3 regions of the Lysinibacillus sp. NPDC092081 genome follow, and region 3 is predicted to be linked to each of the others. Evidence: riboswitches for the same ligand, from Rfam matches in the RefSeq annotation. Region 3 holds a riboswitch; each other region holds the start of a gene.
The links. Region 3 has a riboswitch for S-adenosylmethionine ahead of ACIQLB_RS23610 (O-acetylhomoserine aminocarboxypropyltransferase/cysteine synthase family protein). Riboswitches for the same ligand answer to the same signal wherever they lie in the genome.
Positions count from the first base shown of each region.

Region 1: another riboswitch for S-adenosylmethionine. It lies ahead of metK (methionine adenosyltransferase); the one in region 3 lies ahead of ACIQLB_RS23610 (O-acetylhomoserine aminocarboxypropyltransferase/cysteine synthase family protein).
Region 2: another riboswitch for S-adenosylmethionine. It lies ahead of ACIQLB_RS10895 (cyclase family protein); the one in region 3 lies ahead of ACIQLB_RS23610 (O-acetylhomoserine aminocarboxypropyltransferase/cysteine synthase family protein).

Region 1 is NZ_JBIVRU010000002.1:24,600-32,214, forward strand. Features, by position in the region: gene pckA (phosphoenolpyruvate carboxykinase (ATP)) at 605-2,191, opposite strand; SAM riboswitch class I at 2,921-3,039, shown strand; gene metK (methionine adenosyltransferase) at 3,316-4,512, shown strand; gene ACIQLB_RS05010 (gamma carbonic anhydrase) at 4,683-5,204, opposite strand; gene ACIQLB_RS05015 (alpha/beta hydrolase) at 5,341-6,147, shown strand; gene ACIQLB_RS05020 (alanine/glycine:cation symporter family protein) at 6,275-7,615, shown strand, end outside.
Region 2 is NZ_JBIVRU010000005.1:128,384-135,998, reverse strand. Features, by position in the region: gene ACIQLB_RS10915 (hypothetical protein) at 152-505, opposite strand; gene ACIQLB_RS10910 (DUF2225 domain-containing protein) at 529-1,224, opposite strand; gene ACIQLB_RS10905 (Cof-type HAD-IIB family hydrolase) at 1,770-2,543, shown strand; gene ACIQLB_RS10900 (DedA family protein) at 2,647-3,243, shown strand; gene ACIQLB_RS10895 (cyclase family protein) at 3,300-4,037, opposite strand; SAM riboswitch class I at 4,136-4,241, opposite strand; gene ACIQLB_RS10890 (MarR family winged helix-turn-helix transcriptional regulator) at 4,452-4,991, shown strand; gene ACIQLB_RS10885 (hypothetical protein) at 5,097-5,594, shown strand; gene ACIQLB_RS10880 (SDR family NAD(P)-dependent oxidoreductase) at 5,591-6,466, shown strand; gene ACIQLB_RS10875 (YuzC family spore coat inner layer protein) at 6,513-6,923, opposite strand; gene ACIQLB_RS10870 (MFS transporter) at 7,096-7,615, opposite strand, start outside.
Region 3 is NZ_JBIVRU010000030.1:2,783-10,397, forward strand. Features, by position in the region: gene scpC (succinyl-CoA:acetate CoA-transferase ScpC) at 1-573, shown strand, start outside; gene ACIQLB_RS23600 (DASS family sodium-coupled anion symporter) at 727-2,208, opposite strand; gene ACIQLB_RS23605 (glycerol-3-phosphate acyltransferase) at 2,392-3,024, opposite strand; SAM riboswitch class I at 3,283-3,396, shown strand; gene ACIQLB_RS23610 (O-acetylhomoserine aminocarboxypropyltransferase/cysteine synthase family protein) at 3,514-4,815, shown strand; gene ACIQLB_RS23615 (hypothetical protein) at 5,276-5,662, shown strand; gene ACIQLB_RS23620 (homoserine dehydrogenase) at 6,227-7,213, shown strand; gene ACIQLB_RS23625 (MerR family transcriptional regulator) at 7,272-7,502, opposite strand.

The DNA of each region.
Region 1 (7,615 bases), on a different contig from region 3:
AGTAGAATTCTCTTAAATAGGGGAATATAAAAAAAGGGAACGACCCTAATCGTTTCTTTTGCATGTTGTTGAAATGCTATTATGTCAATGAAATTAAGGTGTTTTATTAAATAAAGTATGGCTCTTCGGCAAAACGAGGGGGTTGATTTCCGTTCCGACTGAGCGCTTTGCCGCTGCCGCTACGCTTTCGCGCAGAGCAAAGCTTCCTGGGGGCGTCCGATGAGTAGCTTGGGCCAACACGATGTTGGTCACGAAGGCGTTATCACAGGATGTGATGGTTTTAGCCTTCGTTCCTCTATTGCTAATTCCTAAGGAGTCGCTCAGTCTCCACTCCAATCAACCAGGTCACTTAGCATGTATCTTCTGGCATGTCACCCTAATTTATAGTAATAAAACAAAACTTCAGCCACAGTTTTTCTTCCGAAAGCGAAGCGACAGCAACAACAACAAAGCTGAGGAATCGGCCCGATGCTCGTTCACAGGAAAGCGAGTAACATGGAATGGAAATTAAAGCTCCAAAACATTCTCAAAGATTTCCTGGACCATTTTGTTTTTCAACACAAAAAAGGGAACGACTTTTAAATCGTTCCCTTTGCTTAGTAAATTATTTTAATGGACCACCAAGTTTAGTGATAGCTTCAGAAACATTTGAGAATTTCTCGAAGTTTTTGTTGAATAAACCAGCAAGTTCAGCAGCTTTAGCATCATAAGCAGCTTTGTCTGTCCATGCATCACGAGGATTAAGCACTTCTGTTGGTACACCTTCAATAGAAGTTGGAATGTTTAAACCGAATACTGAATCTTGAATTGTTTCAACATTAGCTAATTTGCCGTCAATTGCAGCACGTACCATTGCACGAGTGTAAGAAAGCTTCATACGGCTACCAGTACCATATTCTCCACCAGTCCAACCAGTGTTCACTAAGAATACCTGTGCACTGTGCTCGTCAATTTTTTGACCTAACATTTCAGCATAAAGTGTTGCTGGAAGTGGAAGGAATGGAGAACCGAAGCAAGTTGAGAATACTGGTTCTGGTTCTGTAACACCACGTTCTGTACCAGCAAGTTTAGATGTGAAACCGCTTAGGAAGTGGTACATTGCTTGCTCTTTTGTTAATTTACTGATTGGAGGTAATACACCAAATGCATCAGCTGTTAAGAAGATGATTGTTTTTGGGTGACCTGCAACAGATGGATCAACAATATTTTCAATGTATTGAATTGGATAAGCTACACGTGTATTTTCTGTTAATGAACCATCATCATAGTTACAAACTCGAGTTTCTGGATCAACAGCTACGTTTTCTAGAACAGAACCGAAGCGGATTGCGTTGTAGATTTCTGGTTCTTTTTCAGCAGAAAGGTTAATTGTTTTTGCATAGCAACCGCCCTCAATGTTGAATACACCGTTATCAGACCAACCATGTTCATCGTCACCGATAAGCTTACGATCAGGATCAGCTGATAAAGTAGTTTTACCAGTACCAGATAAACCGAAGAATAATGCAACATCACCAGCTTCACCAACGTTTGCTGAGCAGTGCATTGAAAGGATGCCTTGTTGTGGTAATAAGTAGTTCATAATACCGAAAATAGATTTTTTGATTTCACCAGCGTATTCAGTACCACCGATTAGGATAATTTTCTTTTCAAGTGATACAATGATGAATGTTTCAGAAGCAGTGCCATCAACAGCAGGGTCTGCTTTAAAGTTAGGAGCTGAAATAACTGTGAAGTCAGCAACATGAGAAGCTAATTCTTCTTTAGTTGGACGGATAAATAATTGATGAGCGAAAAGATTGTGCCAAGCATATTCATTGATTACTTGGATGCTTAATTGCGAATCTTTGTCAGCACCAGCAAAGCCTTTGAATACGAATAATTCGTCACGTTCTTTTAAATATTTTACTACTTTTACATATAAGTTATCGAACACTTCAGAAGAAATTGGTCGGTTAACTTTTCCCCAGTCAATTTTATCCATTGTGCTATCTTCTTCTACCGTATATTTATCTTTAGGTGAACGACCAGTGTATTTGCCAGTTTCTGCACGAACTGCGCCATCTACTGTTAACATAGCTTCACCACGAGAAGTAGCCTTTTCAGCTAATTGTGGTACTGAAAGTTGAACATTAATGTTACCGCCGCTTAATAATTCCTTCAGTTCGTTTGCAATTTCTACTGAATTCATCGATTAAATACCATCCTTTTTTATAGTATTCCCTAGAGTCGAGGGAGATTTTCTTAATTTCAAAAATAGTATAACACAATTGCTTAAATAATCTATACTAATTCGGAAATTATTTTTCAGATTTTATTACTTTTCAAGAAAACGACAAAAAGTAAATTGATTCGTTTTGATAATGTTTTTTACCCTATAATAAGTGATCACACAATCACTTTCGACACAGCAAAATTGCGTTTGGAAGCTCTTAACTAACATGAGGTTCGCACAGGATGTGAAGTCTTAGCTGGTTTTTTATCAGTTGGGGTTTGTCGTCAACTGAAATGAGGCTACAATCATATTCATCCACCACATGTTCTGTAGCTACAAAATGTGCTTTAAAGGGGTCACACATATGTTAACACATGATGTGAGGTGGAGAATAGGGATTATTTTGTTTCAAATTACAGCATAATCCAAATTAGTTTCTTGTTTAATCCCATACTTTCTTTATAAGAATACAATCAATTATACCTTGGCATAATTGCGTCCAGAATCGGCTTTGTGCTTTGGCCATCAGTTGTTTATTGTGCGAAAGCGCAGTGCTAACGTAGCGGCAACAACATGAGGGCCGATACGATGTCGGTCATTTCGGTAATGCCACAGGTTCAGCGGATGTTTGGACACTCGCTGAAAGAAGCTAAAAATATTTGACAACGTTCTACCTTTTACGTATTATGAGATATTGAACGGATACTCTTATCCCGAGCTGGTGGAGGGTCAGGCCCTGTGAAACCCGGCAACCTGCATGAACTATTTCACGACATGCGCTGGTGCCAACCTGATGCAAGGGAAAGCCCCTTGAACGATAAGAGTGAAAGGTTACGAAGTCATTATTCCTTTCCTCATGTTAAGTAAGCGTGAGAAAAGGATTTTTTTATTGTTAAAAACGAATGTAAAGGTAAGCATATAGTCCTTTCCTTATTATAATGACGGATCTTTCGAAAACCTCGTGTTAAGAGCGGCAGCTGTATATTTGTGCAAAAGTAAAACGACAGCAACAACGGCTTGAGAGTCCAATCCATAGGGGCGGACTTGACATGGGTAATGAGTACCGTATTAATTCGCAGTAAGTAATAGGAGGAAACCAAATGACAAACCGTCGACTGTTTACATCAGAGAGTGTAACAGAAGGACATCCAGACAAAATTTGTGATCAAATCTCGGATGCCATTTTAGATGCTATTTTAGTAGAAGATCCAAACGCGCGTGTAGCGTGTGAAACAACAGTAACAACAGGCTTAGTTTTAGTAGCAGGAGAAATTACTACTTCTACTTATGTAGATATTAAAGGTATCGTTCGTGATACTGTAGCAGAAATCGGTTATACACGTGGAAAGTATGGCTTTGATGCTGAAAACCTAGCAGTACTTGTTGCTATTGGTGAGCAATCACCTGATATTGCTCAAGGTGTTGACCAAGCATTAGAGGCGCGTGAAGGCTCTATGACAGATGCTGACATTGAAGCAATTGGTGCAGGTGACCAAGGCTTAATGTTCGGTTATGCATGTAACGAAACGCCAGAGCTTATGCCATTACCAATTAGTTTAGCGCATAAACTGGCTCGTCGTTTAACGGAAGTACGTAAATCTGGTGAACTAGCATATTTACGTCCAGACGGAAAAACACAAGTAACGATTGAATATGATGAAAACAATGTACCAGTGCGCGTGGATACGATTGTAATTTCAACACAGCATGACGAAGAAGCTACACTTGAGCAAATTCAAGCAGACGTAAAAGAATTCGTTATTGCTCCAGTTGTTTCAAGTGAATTACTAGATGCCAATACTAAATATTTCATCAACCCAACTGGCCGATTCGTAATTGGTGGTCCAAAAGGGGATGCTGGTCTAACTGGACGTAAAATCATCGTTGATACATACGGTGGCTATGCACGTCATGGTGGAGGTGCTTTCTCTGGTAAGGACGCAACTAAGGTAGACCGTTCAGCGGCATATGCAGCACGCTATGTGGCAAAAAATATCGTAGCAGCTGGTTTAGCAGAACGAGCTGAAGTACAACTAGCTTATGCGATTGGTGTTGCTCAACCTGTATCTATTGCTGTTGATACATTTGGGACAGGAAAAGTTACGGAAAGTGAAATTGTAAAATGGGTACGCGAGCTATTTGATCTACGCCCAGCAGGGATTATTAAAATGCTTAACCTTCGTCGCCCTATTTATAAGCAAACTGCAGCATATGGTCACTTCGGTCGTACAGACTTAAATGTACCTTGGGAACAAACAGACAAAGCTGATGCATTAAAAGAAAAAGCAGGCTTATAAGCTATTCAGCTAAAGTAATGAAGAGCTGAAAAAATATTTTAAAATACTATTACAGAAAGGGGCTCAACATTCTAATAGCCCCTTTTGCTGTTTTTATCGAAAAAGAGAAGCTCCTAATCATAATTATGTATGGCTCGGTTGTTCAAGCAAACGTGGAGCTGTTGAAATAGCTATTTATTTTCTGTTTGAAGTGATTTATAGTATTGTCCTTTTTCTATATATTCACGTATGATGCGTTCCATATCTTCCTTATCTTCATCATTTAATTCTCTTACAACCTTTGCAGGACGACCTAATGCTAAGCTATTTGGAGGAATGACTTTGCCAGGAGGTACAAGACTACCCGCCCCAATGAATGCACCCTCTCCAATCTCCGCTCCGTCTAATACTATAGAGCCCATACCTATTAAGGCTTTTTTACGAATCGTACAGCTATGTAAAGTTACTTGATGTCCGACTGTTACTTCATCTTCAATAATGAGCGGATATTTAGGGCTTTGATGTAAGCAACAGAGGTCTTGAATACTAACTCGTTTTCCGATAATTGTTGGTGATACATCCCCTCGAATAACTGTGTTAAACCAAATTGTTGTTTCAGCACCTATTGTAACGTCACCAGTAACGGTTGCATAATCGGCAATAAAAACAGATGGATCGATATTGGGTATTTTACCTTTAAATGGATAGATCATAAGGATCGCCTCTTTTCTTTCTATGATGTAATATTATCGTATCAAATACGCAACTTGATGGAAATATAAAATTAAAATGAGCTAGATATTCCGATATAATCATTGTGTAATTATTTTTTTAGGAGGACTATGTGAAATGTGGAAATGGGAAGCTGATGGACAAGCAAAGGCTGTGGTTGCTATTCTTCATGGTGCATATGAAAATCACCGATGGTATGCATGGCTTATAGAAAAACTTAGATTGGAAGGCTTCCACATAGTCATGGGGGATTTACCTAACCATGGAGTAAATGTAGGATTTTCTCGTGTTCACGATGAAGATTTTAAAGAATACAATAAATATACAAGGCATTTAATGGAGAATGCTTTTTCGTATAATTTACCTGTCTTTTTAATAGGACATGGGCTTGGTGCGACACTATTACTACATACCATGCAAAAACGAAAATATGAATGCGCAGGGATTATCTTAACTTCACCTTGGCTTCATTTAAAGCTATTGCCAGGTAAACTATCAAATGCTTTAACTAGTTTAAGTGCCCTGACTGCAAATGTGAAGCTGACCCATGAAATTACATTAGAAGCATTAACGCGCAGTTTAGAAGGTAGAGATGAGATGAAGGATGAGGTTCCCTTTTCGTCAGTCGTTTCAGTGAAATGGTATCGAGAACTACAGCAAATGATGCGCAATTTAGTGTTATTGCCTAAGGCTGAATTCCCTAATATGCCTATGTTAGTTATGACAGCTGAAAAAGATAATATTACTGAAACTAAACAAACACGTAACTGGCTACATCAGATGGAATTTACAGAGTTTCAATTCAAAGAATGGGCAAACTGTTATCATAATCTATTTCATGAAGTAGAGCGTGACGAGATTTTTGTTTATATACGTGATTTTATTAATAATGCTCTTCGAAGAATTGGCTATATAATTGAATAGTGAATTACCTCTCCAATTAACTAGAAAAATAACTAACTTTTCGTTACTTGAATATAATATTGTAATTTTCTGAAAAATGTAATACTATAATGACTTAAAGTAATATTTTTCAAATCGGAGGGGTAAAATGGAAACGATTGTTGGGAAAATTAATGAGATTTTATGGGGACCGTGGTTTATTTATGGCATTTTGTTAATAGGCCTCTTTTTTTCAATCATTACACGGTTCCTACAAGTAAGACACATTAAAGATATGTTTGTTTTAATGTTTAAAGGCGAAAAATCAGAAAAGGGGATTTCATCTTTCCAGGCGATGTCTATCGCATTATCTGGTCGAGTAGGAACAGGTAATATTGCCGGTACAGCTACAGCAATCGGGATGGGGGGACCTGGGGCTGTTTTTTGGATGTGGGCAATCGCCTTTATCGGTGCGGCAACTGCTTACGTTGAGTCGACATTGGCTCAAATTTATAAAGAAGAGAAAGATACAGAATATCGTGGTGGGCCAGCTTTTTACATAGAAAAAGGAATGGGGCAAAAGTGGTTTGCAGTTATTTTTGCTGTTGCCGCATTAGCTGCCATGTTAGTTTTGATGCCGGGTGTTCAATCGAATGCAATTGCGACAGCGGTTGAAAACGCTTTCGATGTTAAGACTTGGATTACAGGACTTATTATTGTCGTCTTATTAGGTACTATTATTATCGGTGGGATTAAATGGATTGCCAATGCTGCACAGATCATTGTACCGTTTATGGCATTAGCATATATTCTGATGGCCATCATCATTATTGCAATGAATATTAAAGAAGTACCAGCTGTATTTTCATTAATTTTTTCTAGCGCATTTGGTGCACAAGAAATCTTTGGTGGTATTATTGGTTCCGCTATTGCATGGGGGGTTAAACGCGGTATTTATTCAAATGAAGCAGGTCAAGGGACAGGTGCGCATCCGGCAGCGGCTGCAGAAGTATCACACCCTGCTAAACAAGGTATCGTCCAAGCAGCTTCTGTATATATTGATACTTTATTAATCTGTACAGCTACAGCATTTATGATTTTATTTACTGGTATGTATAATGTACACGATGAAAAAGCGGGTGCTGATTCATATGTTTATGTTGGAGATTTCAATAAAGGTGGATTATCTGGAGAAGAACAAATCACATTTGCGAAAAGTATTAAAGAAGGCGCAGCATACACACAATATGCAGTTGACTCTTCATTACCAGGTTTTGGGGGACCATTCGTAGCGATTGCATTATTCTTCTTTGCTTTTACGACAATTATGGCATACTACTACATTGCCGAAACAAATGTGGCTTATCTATTCTCAGGAGCTACTGAAAAAGTCGTCATATGGCTGGCTAAATTTGCAATTTTAATTTCTGCGTTTTACGGTACAATCCGCACATCCGATCTTGCTTGGGCTATGGGGGATGTTGGACTTGGCTTAATGGTTTGGATTAAC
Region 2 (7,615 bases), on a different contig from region 3:
AAAACCAATTATAAGCAGTAAAGTTTAAAGTAAAGGGGGGCTTTGTTTAAATTTTGTTTAAATTTGGTTTGGTGACATTATTTTGGTTTATTTGAGCGAAGACAGTAAAAAACATCTCCAAAGTGTAATTAAAATTGGAGATGTAAATTATTTATTTATAGTGATACGTACTAGCTCGTGGATTATTCCGCTGTATTTGATTGAACCATGCACGATCTTTTTCCTCTTGTTTTAATGTATTAACGATGGTTGATGAGCAGCTAACACAGATTTTTTCCTGGGTAACTTGTCCACAGCGTTCACAAGGTGCACCTAAATTAGGGAAAATCGATTTTTTCAATTTTCCTGCTTTTACCCATTTATAAAGTAGCTCTGATGAAATTCCAGTTAATGCAACTACTTCATCATTCGTTAAATAGCGATTATTTTTCCTCAGTAAAAAATGATGTAGTTCTGAAAAAATATCTTCTTCTCTCACATCAATCCTTTTAGTAAATAGCTGCATGTTGATTACTCTCCTCGTTTACTTCAATTGATGACTTCTTCTATATTTTCATTTGCGTTGTTAGGTTGCTCGTCATATTTATAGTTTTCCCAGCGATTTCGTGCTAGTTTTCGATATTTATTGGAAACATTTCGATCTGCTATTAGTCGAGAGAATCCTTTTTTCGCCTCAGCAATATCTCCGAGTCGAAGGCTTAATTCTGCATGTAAAAATTGAATTCTCTCTCCGCCCTCTTGATTGGATGCAAAAGATTTGCTGTAAAAGTCCCTTGCAGCAAAAAGGTAGCGCATTTCCGATTCATCATCATTTTTTAAGCGATATAGCCAGGCTATTTTTAACGCGAAATTGGCCATAAGAAGTGACTCTTCCATTGAGGCTCTTGATACAAGATAAGCTAATTTAAAGCTTACAATGGCATCATCGATCGTACGTTCCTTGCACATATCCATTGGTTTTTGTAGCTCTTTTATGTACAGTTCATCAATAAGAAGCAAGAAAGGACCGTATGTTCTTGTCATAGATTTGTGGTAAGCATAGCCACAATGTGGACAAACGGCAACCTCATACAATAACGGGTTTAAACCCTCATAAACTGGCATGAAGTCCGTTTGTTCTTCGATAACTTTATATCGATTAGGGCGTACTTTATATGTGGTAAAATGCTTTTTGCAAAACTTGCAATCCACACTACTTTCATAGTAGTAAATATTAAATGCCATAAGAATCAACTCCTTTACATCCAAATAATTATCTTCATTCAGTAGAAGACTCCCACCTTTGACGGTGATGGGATGAATGTGGATATATTTCTTTTGTTCTATTTATACGATGGATAATATCGTTCAATATATTTAATTTAATTTCTTTTATTTTAACAATTCTATGTTCTTTGGTATACTCCTTTGGAATTATTAAAATAAAAATGTTCAATACTTTCTTAGTTATTTGAAATATCGATATGTACCTGTAATAGTATTTATCGGTGTAGGTGAAGGAAGTTATACATTTGTTTTAGTTTGTCAAAATACGTACAATTGTTTAATTAAATGGCTACTGATTTTCGTATTATAAAGTTATTTTTATAGGTAATAATACCTATAATTAATTTTGATATAAAGATGTTACTTAATGTAAAATTACAAGTATATTGACTAGGGAAATATTTGATTGTTGTTTACCGATAAAAAGGAGTCAACCCAAGCTTTATGATGTTTCTCTAATGGATATACCTAATGAAATTATGTAAAACGATAAGGAGCGAACGATGGATTATAAAATTGTATTTTTTGACGTAGATGGGACGCTTGTTAATTATGAAGATGGTCGTATTGAAGAGAGTACAAGGAACGCTATTGAGCAATTGAAAAACAAAGGGATTCATATTGTTGCTGCTACAGGAAGACCATTATCAATGTGCCAGGATTTAAGAAGTATAGGCATAGAAACGTTTATTACAGCTAATGGTGCTTATGTTAAGCATCAAGATCAAGTAATACATAAAATACCTGTTGCTAAAGAAATTGTCCAGGTAGTTAAGGCTTTTGCTGATGAAAATAAACAAAGTCTATCGTTTTTTACAGAACAATTGTCAATGAATAACGTCCAAGAAGAAAAGACATTAAAAGCTATGCAAGAAACATTATCTTTGCTAGAGTTCCCTGATATTAATGAAGATATTTTAGCGCAAGAGGTTTATTTAATGTGTTTATATGGTGATGAGGATATAGAGAAAAAGTATACTTCAAAATTTCCTCATCTATTATTTAAAAGGTGGCATCCTTACATTACAAATGTTTTGCAACATGATGTTTCCAAATCTATTGCTGTCCAGGCTGTACTAGATTATTTCGACTTGAGTCCTGAGGAAGCACTTGCTTTTGGTGATGGAGATAATGATATTGACATGCTGGAGCAGGTTGGCTTTGGTATTGCAATGGGCAATGGTAGCGAAGCATTAAAAAATGTCGCTGATTATGTAACAAAGAAATCAGCTGAGGATGGTATTGATTATGCTCTACGTGAGTTACAAGTAATTTAGTGGAGAAAACTGTATTAAATCCTTAATACTCATAATGTTGTCTCCTTTGAGTTATTATAAAGCTAACTATTAAAAATTATTACGCTTTAGGTGGGATGGATTTATGGCGCATCACGTGCAATCTCTTATTGAACATTACGGATATTTTGGCATCATTCTTATCCTAGTTGGAGGGATTGTTGGGCTGCCACTTCCAGATGAGATATTTTTAACATATGTAGGGTATAGCGTTTATCGCGAAACTCTCGCACATATCCCAGCTTTAATCAGCGCTATCGTAGGTGCGGCAGGGGGAATTACCCTGAGCTACTATATAGGCTATAGATTCGGACTACCTTTATTGCAAAAATACGGTTCGAAAATTCATATTACTGAGCAGAGAATTGATTTTACTAAAAAGTTGTTTGCAAAAATAGGGCCGGGATTATTATTAATAGGATATTTTATTCCTGGTGTGCGTCATCTTACAGCATATATTGCGGCTATTAATAATTATCCTTATAAAAAATTTGCTTTCTTTGCTTATACGGGAGCAACTATATGGACATTTACTTTTATTACCTTAGGGAAGGTACTTGGAGAGAAATGGCATTATGTTGGGTTATATTTATCCCGCTACAGTATTTATCTCATAGTATTGTTCATCATAATTATGTTGATCGTTTATTTTGTTTTCAAAAGAAAGAATTCATCTAAATAAATTTTAAATTAAGAAAGGTCTGATTCAATATTTATTGAATCAGACCTGTTGCTATATTAAGGTAATATTGCAAATGAACGGACAGGGAATCCAGATGCTTTTTCAGGCTTTGGCACAATATTGAATATAGCAGCGCCTTTTGGAGGTAACTTATCTAAATTTGTCATAAGCTCAATTTGGTAAGTATCTTGCTCTAGCACAAAATATTCGCTGTCTAATTTACCATTTTTACGAAAATCAGCTGCTGAATCTGTATCAAAAGTTTCGTGGCCAATAGCACTCACTTTTCGTTCGTTGAATAAAAATTGTAACGATTCTAATCCCCAGCCAGGAATATGATTATTACCATCAGCGTCCTTGTTGCTGAAAGACTCCTTATCTGGCCAACGTTTACTCCAATCGGTACGCAGCGCAACAAAGGTACCTGCTTCAATTTCTCCATATTCAGCTTCAAAGTCAAGAATATCTTGAACACTTAACGAGTAATCGTTATTAATTTCAGCTTCCTTCGATTTATCAATAACGATTAGTGGTAGCACTAGTTCTTTTAGATCCAAATCTTCTAAATAGCGTGTATCTCGCACAAAATGGATAGGTGGGTCGATATGTGTTCCGTATTGCCCAGTGAAAGTGAATTGCTGTGCAAAGAAGCCATCATCGTGCGAAAATAATGTTTCAAATTTTGCATCATCCAACATAAAGAAATGTGGAGAATTTGGACCAAATGTATGTGTTAAATCTACCCATTCTTTTGATTTTAATAGTTGAATCGCTTGTAAAAGTTCGTTTGCCATAGTAGTTCCCTGCTTTCTTTTAATTATTTTGAATGCAACAATAAAAAAGAGTCCTCCTTAAAGAAGAGGACTCTTGTGCAAAGCAACTGAAGTAAGTCTTCTCATCTTCAAGGCTAAATTTTTGCCAATTGGAATTAGCACCATACCTATAGGCTGGTTGCTGAGACTTCATAGGGCCAATCCCTCTGTCTCTCTTGATAAGAAAATGCGATATAAGAATTTTCAGAAATAATGTTTACGAACACTTTAACATATTTGTTTATAGTTTACAAGTTCAATAGGGATACAAGGTTAAAAACTCCGGTTGTAAAAATTTTTATAATGACGCTAGCTTTTATATCTCTACATGTAACTATACGGGAAAAAAATAAAAGATTATTTGACACAAAAGTAGTTAGGTGCCATACTATTCTCATGATTAATGATAAAAATAAAGTGAATGATATGAATGCAGTTCCTTCGTTTATCCAATCTAAGCGTCAAATAGAACGCTATCAACTAGATGTTGATGCACAGTCTATACTTGTCGCATCTAGATTGATGGCAGCTGGAGCTATGCTTGGAAATGCTGCAGAGAACCATTTCTCTAAATTTGATTTATCTACAGGACGTTATCGATTATTAGCAGATCTTGAAGACCATGGAGGGGAGGAATTACCTTCACAATTGGCAGAGCATCTTGGAATTACAAGAGCTACGGTTACAGGCCTTATTGATATTTTAAAAAGAGATGGCCTAGTTTCTCGACGATTAAGCCCCGAAGATGGCCGTCTAAAATTAGTAACTCTAACTGAGAAGGGGAGAGAGAAACTTATAGAAATGGCTCCGGAGCATTTTGCCTGGTTGGAATCAATAGTTAGCTTATTAAGTATCGAAGAGCGTAAAGTATTCCTTGATTTGTTAGATAGAATTACACAAGGAATTGTAGTAAATGAAGATAGTTTAAACAAATAGAGGTGCTGTTGAAAGGTTAGCTAGAAAAAGCTAGCTTTCCTTTCTGCAATATAGTTAGGTGCCTAATTATATTGTTGGGTGAAAAAAGGAGGTTTTATATAAACAATGAAATCTGTTAATGGAGTGGAGAACATTCATTGCAAAAATGCTTCTGATAATGGTCAAAAAGCTTTCGTTCTTTGGCAAGAAGTATTGTTAGCGTATGTGATGCCTTCCATCATGGCTGGTATTGGTGGGCTATTTACTAGTGATGTTGCATTATCTATAAGAGCTTGTACCACTATTGGAGGGGCTTCAGCACTGTTTGCTTTGCTAATCGGATTATGGTTACAAAAGCGTGGGAATTTTAGAAGTTGGATTGTGTTTGAGCACAAAACTAGAGTGGTAGGCTTATTTTCTGTCATAGGATTTTTATTCGGTCTAATAGCTGCCAGTATATTATTTGGTTTATTAGAGTTTTTTATTCAGAGTCAGCAAATTAGTGCTTTAAATTTTGTTTGGATTGACTTACCTCTATCTGCAACAATCGCTTGTACACTAGTAGCGTGGAGATGGAAGTGTGTCATTCATAATAATGTTCAAAATGGAGGAGATAAAAAATGATAGTGGTTATTGGAGCAACAGGAGCAATTGGTAGTGAGTTAGTAAAACGTTTAATGGAGCGGGGGGTGCCTACACGAGCAGTTAGTAGAAATCCTGAAAAGTTAATAAATGAAGTTAGAGATTTAGATTCTTCTAGCATTGAGTTTGTATCAGAAGATATCTCCGATCTGAATTCGTTACACCGTGCACTCACTGGGGCTAGCCAACTTTTTCTGGCGCTATCTAATAGTCCTGAACAAGTTGAAATTGAAAAATCAATTGTTCGCAAAGCTACAGAAGTTGGTATTAAGCACATTGTGAAAATATCTAGTCCACTGTATCAGGAAATTAGTCCGGTAACTGTAGCGCTTTGGCATCAAGAAATTGAACAAACATTAATAGAATCTAATTTACAATATACTATTTTACGTCCATATGCATTTATGCAAAACCTACTGCGATTGGCGCCAACAATTTCTTCACAAGGGACGTTTTTGGGTTGCATGAAAGAAGCACAATGTAATTTTATTGATTGCAGAGATATTGCAGATGTTGCAGTAGAAGTTTTAATGAACAAGAATTTGGCTGGACAAATATATACACTTACAGGTGAAGAGATGTTTAGTTATGCAGAAATAGCAGAAAAAATATCTACACTTCTTAATCGCCCAATCCGCTATATTGATATGAATCCAGATATATTACGGCAAAATTTAATAGAATGTGATCGAATGCCTTCTTGGCTGGCAAGTCATATTGTAGAGATTCAGACAATGTCTGTAGCGATACCAGAGAAACCGACAGACACTGTTCATCGTTTGCTAGGGAAAAAGCCTCGAACTTTAGATGCATTTTTATACGAGTTTTGGGAGAGGTTTCTTTACGGTCAATAAATCTGAAAGAGGCCCTGCTTTATAGGGCCAATTCTTCAGTTAAACTTCACCAACCCAAAATTAATGTTAGCTTACAGCAGCTACTTTCAGTAAATGTTATACGAAATCCATCTGGTGTATAGTTTGTTTCGAATTTTACAGTAATGCCTGCTGACGCAATTAACTTTTCAACTTCTGTTTTATTTGATTGTTGTGCAGCGTTCATAAGATCATGTGCAAATTGCTCGGATTCATCAATTTTATCCGTAAGTAATTGTGCTTGCTGCATAATAACCTTGATACGTTTTGCGGAAGTTTTCAATTTATTTGTATTGACGATTGGAAATGGACTTCTATTCGTTGGGTTTGTCGGCATTGCTAGATGTCTAGAAGGTTGTTGAGTAGTTGGTTGATTTGCCATTACCCATGTTGGATAAAAATTAGGATAGACAAAATACGGATAAGGATTGTAATACAACTAAATTCCTCCTATCCTATAGCTGATACAGTATCTTATGTACAAGAAAGACTTTCGGTGTTAATGGCTGATTGGGCGCTTTCCTGGGGGCATCCGATGAAGGGTATCATCTGTGACTGATCCCCAAGGAGTCGCCGTAGTTGATAAAAGCTAAAATTGTTCCGATGAATCTTCAAAGTTTGTTTTTATCAAAGATTAACCATAGGAACGTAGTAGCTGCGGCAAGCATCACCATACCGAAACCGTATATAGGAGTATAAGCTAATGATTGGTAGCGAACGATAAACCCTCCGATGTATGATCCTAGAAAAATGCCAATGTTAAAGGCCGAAATATTTAATGCTGAGGCCATTGAAATAGCTGATGGTACATATTTTTCTGAAAGCTGAACGGCATAAAGCTGTAATCCCGGTACATTCATAAACATAAATAACCCCATCATAAAGACCATCATTAATCCAATGATTGATGATTCTAAAAAGAAGCCGATGCCGAGTAGTGCTAATGCTAAGCCGATAAAGATAATAAAGATAGAACGTAATGGATTATTGTTAGCAAAATGACCACCCAATGTATTACCGATAGCAACACAAATACCGAATACAACTAAGATAATGACAATTGCTTGAGGTGAGTAGCCCATATATTGCTCTAATATAGGGGAAACATATGTGTATACTACAAACACGCCG
Region 3 (7,615 bases):
TCCGAAGAAGTTGGTAACCAAGTTTATGGTGATTTTGAAAAATATGCAGATAAACTAGTATTACGTCCGCAAGAAATTTCTAACCAACCAGAAATTATTCGCCGACTCGGGTTAATTTCTGTTAATACAGCACTCGAAGTGGATATTTATGGAAATGTGAATTCTACGCATGTTTCTGGCACAAAAATGATGAATGGAATCGGCGGCTCCGGAGACTTTGCACGTAATGCACGATTAGGCATTTTCGTCACAAAATCTTATGCGAAAGGTGGAAATATTTCTAGTATCGTTCCAATGGTTTCGCATGTAGACCATACAGAGCATGATGTAGACGTAATCGTAACAGAGCAGGGAGTAGCAGACTTACGTGGGCTAGCTCCAAAAGAACGGGTTGGGCTCATTATCGATAACTGTGCACACCCGGAATATCGTGAGCAATTATGGAAGTATTTTAACGATGCCAATGAAGCAACAGGTGGACACCATACGCCACACGATCTAGAAAAAGCTCTCTCCTGGCATGTGAATTACGCAAAAAATGGTACGATGAAGAACCCTGCTTTATTGAAATAATAAAGTAATAAAAGCCTTGAAGGACAGTAGACTTTTTCCTTCAAGGCTTTTAATTGTTATTAACGTAATCTCAAAAGCTCGGGTGCTCTGGAATTTTGATCGGGGAACCCCCTGAAGTGCTCAGGTGTCCAAAGAGAAAACCCTAGCTGCTTCTTACAATAAGCCAATCCATTTCCAATACGTTGCGGAGAATAGAAGAACTAGGATATATCCAATAATCGTTAATGGAATACCAGATTTTAAGAAATCCTTTGTTGTAAAGGCTCCTGTACCATAGGCAAGCATATTTTGCGGTGCGCTAATAGGTAAGAGGAAGCCAAAGCTAATAACGAATTGTTGCACGATAACGAAACCAACCTGATCGACATTAGCCGTTAATGTTGAGGCTAAAACGATAAAGACCGGTACAAGTGCAGATGCCAAGCTTGTTGCACTCGCAAAACCTAAATGAATAATAATATTAAATAAAGTAACAAGGGCGATTGTTGCTAGAATCGGCATAGAATCTAAACCGAGTGAACCGAATACCTTATCAGATAACCACGATGCACCTTTAGTATTAAGCAAGACTGTTCCTAGCATAATTCCTACTGCAAAGACGATAATTGTCCCCCAAGGAATATGAGGTTCAACTTGCTTCCACGAATAGACTCCGATTTTTGGCATTAATAAAATGGCGATTGCAACGATTGTAACGGTTGTCGTATCGAATGGGTGGAGTTTGCCCTCTGCAGCCCAGAAAAATAGTAAAACTACCGAGGTGATGATTAATCGAATTTCGGGAGCTTTTAATGGACCAAGTTCCGCAAGCTGTTTTTTGATTACTTCTTTACCACCTTCAATATTACTTGTTTCAGGCTTAATTAGTGTAATCATAATGAAAAATAGAGCCACCGACATGATGATTGAGAAGGGGGCAGCGTAAAGTAACCAAGCACCCCAAGAAATATCTACACCGAATTGTTCTTTGATGAAATTTAAAGCGACCATATTTTGAGCTGCTGCCGTTTTAATACCGATATTCCAAATGGAAACAGCTTGTACAGAAGTAATAACAAGTAAAGCAGCAAGTCGACTATCACGTGGTAAACCAAATGCTGCTACCATTCCGAGTAGTATTGGTACAACTGCGCCTGCACGTGCAGTAGCAGATGGGACAAAGAATGCGAGTGCAATAGATACTAAAATAGCACCGAATACAATGGCTTTCGTTTTTGTCCCAACTAGTGAAAGTATCCATAGCGCAAGACGTTTATGTAAATTCGTAATTTGCATAGCTGCCGCTAGGAAAAGAGCTGCGGCTACTAGTGCAACTGCTGAATTACTAAATCCGCTTAATGCTAATTTTAATGCATCTGATGTTCCTAGCACTTTCGCGGGATCTTCCATTGACGGGGCTAAGCCTAGTAAGATTGTCACGAGAGCAATAATCATGGCAGAGCTAACGGGATAGGATACTGCTTCTGTAACCCATAGGATGACCGCGAAAGCTAAGATAGCCAAAGCCCGTTGACCAGCTATAGGTAAATCGCCGTTGTTAGGTAAAAAAGTTATGATGATTAGTAATGCGAACGCTAATGCAATCCATAGTGGCTTCAAATTACGTTTCGGTTTTGCTTGTTCAGAAGTAGACATACTTTTTCATCCTTTCTATTACAATTTTCTATAACATCGGCTAGTAAAATACTTTATTAAGAAAGTTAATTTGTCTATTTATTGTAAAAAAACTAGTATGTGAAATACCCCCTATTTATAGCGATAATGGGCAGTTGCGAGAAAATATGTGGCCATATAAAAGACAATAATATCCAAAGTATATTATTTTTTCTTTTTGAATGCAGAAGTCACTTTAGGCTCAGTTCCTATCATCAGTCGCTTAATATTTTCGATATGCAAAATGATGGCTATACCAAAAAGTAATAGGGCTATAATCGTTGGGCCAACTCCAGGAATCCATAAATATGTGGCTATACAAAAAACGAGATAAAATTCAAGTACACCGACAATTAAATAGTTCGTCGTGATAGATAAAATAACAAATAAAATGAGTGCAAATAAGCCAATTTTCCAATCAATCGCAAGTAATATTCCTATGATTGAAGCAGTTCCTTTACCGCCATTGAAGCCCATAAAAAATGGGAAATTATGACCTAGAATGACGCCAGCAGTTACGATATAGATAAAGAGCCAAACTTGTGCTTCTGTTAATTGTGTTATATCTGCTAAATAGACATGTGCACCGATTATAGCTACAACGCCTTTACCGATATCGATTAGTGCAACTAATATGCCGTATTTCCATCCAAGGGAAAGTGTCGCATTAGAGGCACCTGCATTGCCATGACCAGTCTTTTTTAAATCTACCCCGGATAAAAACTGTGCAACTTTAGAGCCGTGAATACAGCCAATCAAATAACCAACAAGAAGAAAAATGATAACGGCTTTTATCATAAAAATCCTCCTTTCTAAATAATTGTCCCATCACTAAAAGTTAGGGATGACATTTGTTAAAACGTATATCATGTATATAAGTCGAAACGGAAATAAACCCACACTATGGTGATAAAAATAATAAATACCTAAAATAGTGTATGCGTTCGTATTACGTAAAAAAGCAGACAGAAGTTTCGGAAAAAATAAAATTTTAGTATTGACAGAGAAAAAGTCTATGTTTATACTGTGTAACAACGATGGAAATTGAATCTCATACTCTTATCAAGAGCGGCGGAGGGATAGGCCCTATGATGCCCGGCAACCAGTAAGTGACGAACTTGCTAAGGTGCTAATTCCTACAGATTCTTACTTGGATCTGGCAGATAAGGGGAGGAAAACTTGCAACCGCAACCCTCTTCTTAACTGAAGAGGGTTTTTGTTTTCTACTGAAAAAATCCTCCTCATCTCCGGTACCATCGTAAAAAAATAACCATTTGGAGGTATACAATGACAAATTTTAAACCAGAAACATTGCTGTTACACGGTGGCCAAGAGCCAGACCCGGTAACAGGATCTCGTACAGTACCCGTATATCGCTCAACGGCATTCGTTTTTAAAGATACTGCTCATGCGCAACGTCTGTTTGCCTTAGAGGAAGCTGGCAATATTTACACACGAATTACAAACCCAACTGTAGATGTTTTTGAAAAACGCGTCGCTTTATTAGAAGGCGGTACAGCAGCAGTAGCACTTTCATCTGGTGCAGCAGCAATCGCATTTTCAATTTTAAATCTTGCAGGGGCAGGTGATGAAATTGTCGCAGCTAGCTCTTTATACGGAGGTACTTATAATTTATTCGCAAACACACTACCGAACTATGGTATTAAAACAATTTTTGTAGACGAAACAAATCCAGATAATTTCCGAGCAGCTATTACTGATAAAACAAAAGCGGTGTTCGCTGAAATTTACGGTAACCCAAGTTTAAAGGTACTAGATATTGAAGCGGTAGCTAATATAGCACATGAAAACGGCCTGCCATTAATTATTGATAGCACATTTGCTTCACCATATGGCTCTACACCAATTGACTACGGTGCAGATATCGTTGTTCATTCCGCTACAAAATGGATTGGCGGCCATGGTACAACTTTGGGTGGCGTTGTGGTAGATGCAGGGAAGTTTGATTGGACTCGCGGACGTTTCCCAGGCTTTACTGAGCCAGATGCTTCTTATCACGGTTTGCGTTATGGTATTGACACAGCAGCGGCTGCATTTGCCACAAAACTGCGTGTGCAATTACTACGTGACTTTGGACCAACATTAAGTGCAGATGCAGCATTTAATTTATTACAAGGTTTAGAAACGCTTCATTTGCGTATTCCTAAACACAATGAAAATGCATTAGCGGTAGCCGAATATTTGCAAAACCACCCATCTGTGGAATATGTAAATTACAATGGCTTAGAAAATTTCCCTACCCATGATTTAGCAAAAAAATATTTGAGAAACGGCTTCGGTTCAGTACTTACATTCGGTATAAAAGGTGGACGTGAAGCAGGGCGTAAATTAATTGATAGTGTAAAATTATTCTCGCACGTAGCAAATGTAGGGGATGCCAAATCATTAATTATTCATCCTGCATCTACTACACATCAGCAACTATCAGCTGAAGAGCTAATCCAAACTGGCGTAACCGAGTCGCTCATTCGCTTATCTATCGGTCTAGAGGCAGTAGAGGACATTATTGCAGATTTAGAACAAGCTATTGAACAAGTAACAGCTTCACAACAAAAAGTAGAAGCTTAATAAATAAAACATATTGGCTAATGTTGTAGCGTTTACGTATTTTCTCATCCGATTGGCCTCATTTGGTAATGCGTCAAACGTTGCTGCATCATCCGCTCACCTCATTTGGTGAAATAACTGAAATTTTAACTTCTTTCAGCGGGTGCTAAAGCATCCCATTCCGGACGCAATTATGCCTCGGCATAATTGATAATTAATTAATACCTAGTAATTTTATAAGTATTATTGACTTATTTAATTCCTTGTTTTATACTAGGGAATAAGAAAAGTGTTCGAAGGGCTACCAACCTAGAACCAATTTAAAGCGCCGACTTGTTGATCGGTAAAGTGTTTTCAATCAATGCTCAAACTAATTTAGTTTCATAAGTGCTCCCCCACTTTTGAATATATACGAAGAGGAGTAGCTGCTCAGCCAGTAGCTACTCTTATCTACAAAACTGATGATAAAGGAGTGTTTTAAATGGGAAATGTGTATAGTGCGCAAAACATTGCATCTTATCTTATTTATGAGCTAAATGAAGGTCATGTGTTTGTGAACAACATGTCCATTCAAAACATACTTGCGTCAGTTGAGTGCAAATGGCAAGAGATCTTTGGACATTCTGCTTTTAAGGAAGTTGTTTATGTCAACGAGGAAGTCTATACAGTAAAAGAAATTTTCGAAGCTTATGAAGGCTATGGAACAAGTCATATTCCTCTACCTGCGACAGAGTATTATTTAAAATACGGCACATTCCAATTAGTTGAACGTACGTATGCAATACCAAATTTTACGCAAGAGGAAATAAGATTGGTGCAACAAGCTTTAATACAATATCGTTATAAATTGCTAGCCAAAGCTAGTTAATTATCCCTCATATAATTGGGCTCATTCTCTGCTGCTACAGGGAATGGGCTTTTTAAATTAGACGATGAAGATATACAGAAAAAATTTTTATTAATATATTTCAAAAGAACAATTTTTATGAATGTCTTTACATACATATATAATAGAAGAAAGGCATTTGTTTTTTAGATAAAGATTCGTCAAAATTTGTTCAATTATTATAGATCAAGTGAAAAATCACATAATAAAAGGAATGAAAACGATTTCCTTTGCACGTCTACAGGAAACAAATGTCCACCCTAGAAAGATTTTTCTTGTGCAATGTATGTATTTACGTTACAATTTTCTTTAAGTTGATTTTTGAATTATTTGAATTTGTTTGTTTCACAGTGTATCTTCATTCAGGATGTCTTTTGTAGCGAAAGTGAAACGCCATGACTAAATATCTGTCTGAAGACGAAGTGTTAGAAACACGGCAAACTGACCTGCTTTGTATAGTCGGCGCACAATTCAAAATCTATAAGAATTAAGCTGAGACGAAATAAATATAATGAAACTGCGGAATGTAAGTTGGAGGGAATAGGAATGGCAACTATAAAGGCAGCTATATTAGGATTTGGAACGGTAGGTCAAGGAATTTACCATATATTAAACGAAAAGCGTGAAGAGCTTAAAAATAAATTAGGAATTGAGCTAGAAGTAGCAAAAATTTTAGTTACAGACACTAGCCGTGAACGTGTACCAGGGACAGCGCATTTAATGACAACTAGTATGGATGAAGTCTTAGCAGAACCAGGTATCCAGGTTGTTTTTGAGGCGATCGTCAATGAGGAGCCAGCATTTACTTATTTAAAGCGCGCTGTTGAACATAAATGTCATGTCATTACAGCTAACAAAGTAATGTTTGCAAAACGAGGCTTGGAGTTACAGGATCTTGCAAAAGCAAACGGTGTTTTTGTAGGCTTTGAGGCAACGACTGCTGGCGGTGTACCAGTTATTAAAACGATGAAAAATATTTTGCTTGTCAATGATGTTAGTCGTATTCAGGGTGTTTTAAATGGGACATCCAACTATATTTTAACGAAAATGCGTTCACAGGGCTGGTCGTTCGAAACTGCTTTAAAAGAGGCGCAAAATTTAGGTTATGCAGAGGCAGATCCATATAATGATATCTCAGGCCAAGATGCCTTCAAAAAATTAATGATTTTAAGTGCTTTGGCATTTGGTGAACAACCAGATTGGGCTGACGTTGATGTGGTTGGCATTGATAGTATATCGGCAGAGCAAGTAAAAGAAGCGTGTGAAAAAGGCTTGCGTTACCGCCACGTTGCTGAGGTTGAGAAGCTAGCAGATGGTAAAGTGGTCGCAAAGGTTGGCCCGCAATTAGTGGATAAGGAACATCCGCTTTATCCAGTTGATGATGTCAATAATGCTGTGGCATTGGATACAAATTATATTGGCACATTAACGCTAATTGGACCTGGGGCAGGTATGTACCCAACAGCTAGTGTCATGGTTGAGGATTATGCGGAAATTATCGGTAAGCGAGCTGGATTTGTCGTAACGATATAATTAGATAGATTATGCCTATCATTCAACAATGTGCTAATTGTTTAATGATAGGCATTTTTTAATCCTCATCTTTAACATCGATATCCTCTGGAATAGGAGTATTCCGCCAAATTTCAATTTCCTCTTTAATACGATCTAACTGCTCAAAATAAGTGCTGAACTGTCCGCTATTAATTAGTATTTGATCACCGTCGTATACTGAACGGATACGGCCCTCGTAAACTAGGCGAAGTATTTGATCTTCTGGCATACCAAGTTCGATGGCTGTTTCTTCAATTGTTTTATACATATTTTCGCTCCTTTTGCTGTTTTTATTATAACCTCCCTTTAATAGAAAGCCTACTGTGGGTATATAAATGAAGGAAAAAGGAAAATGGTAATTGTTTGATTTTGGATAAATCT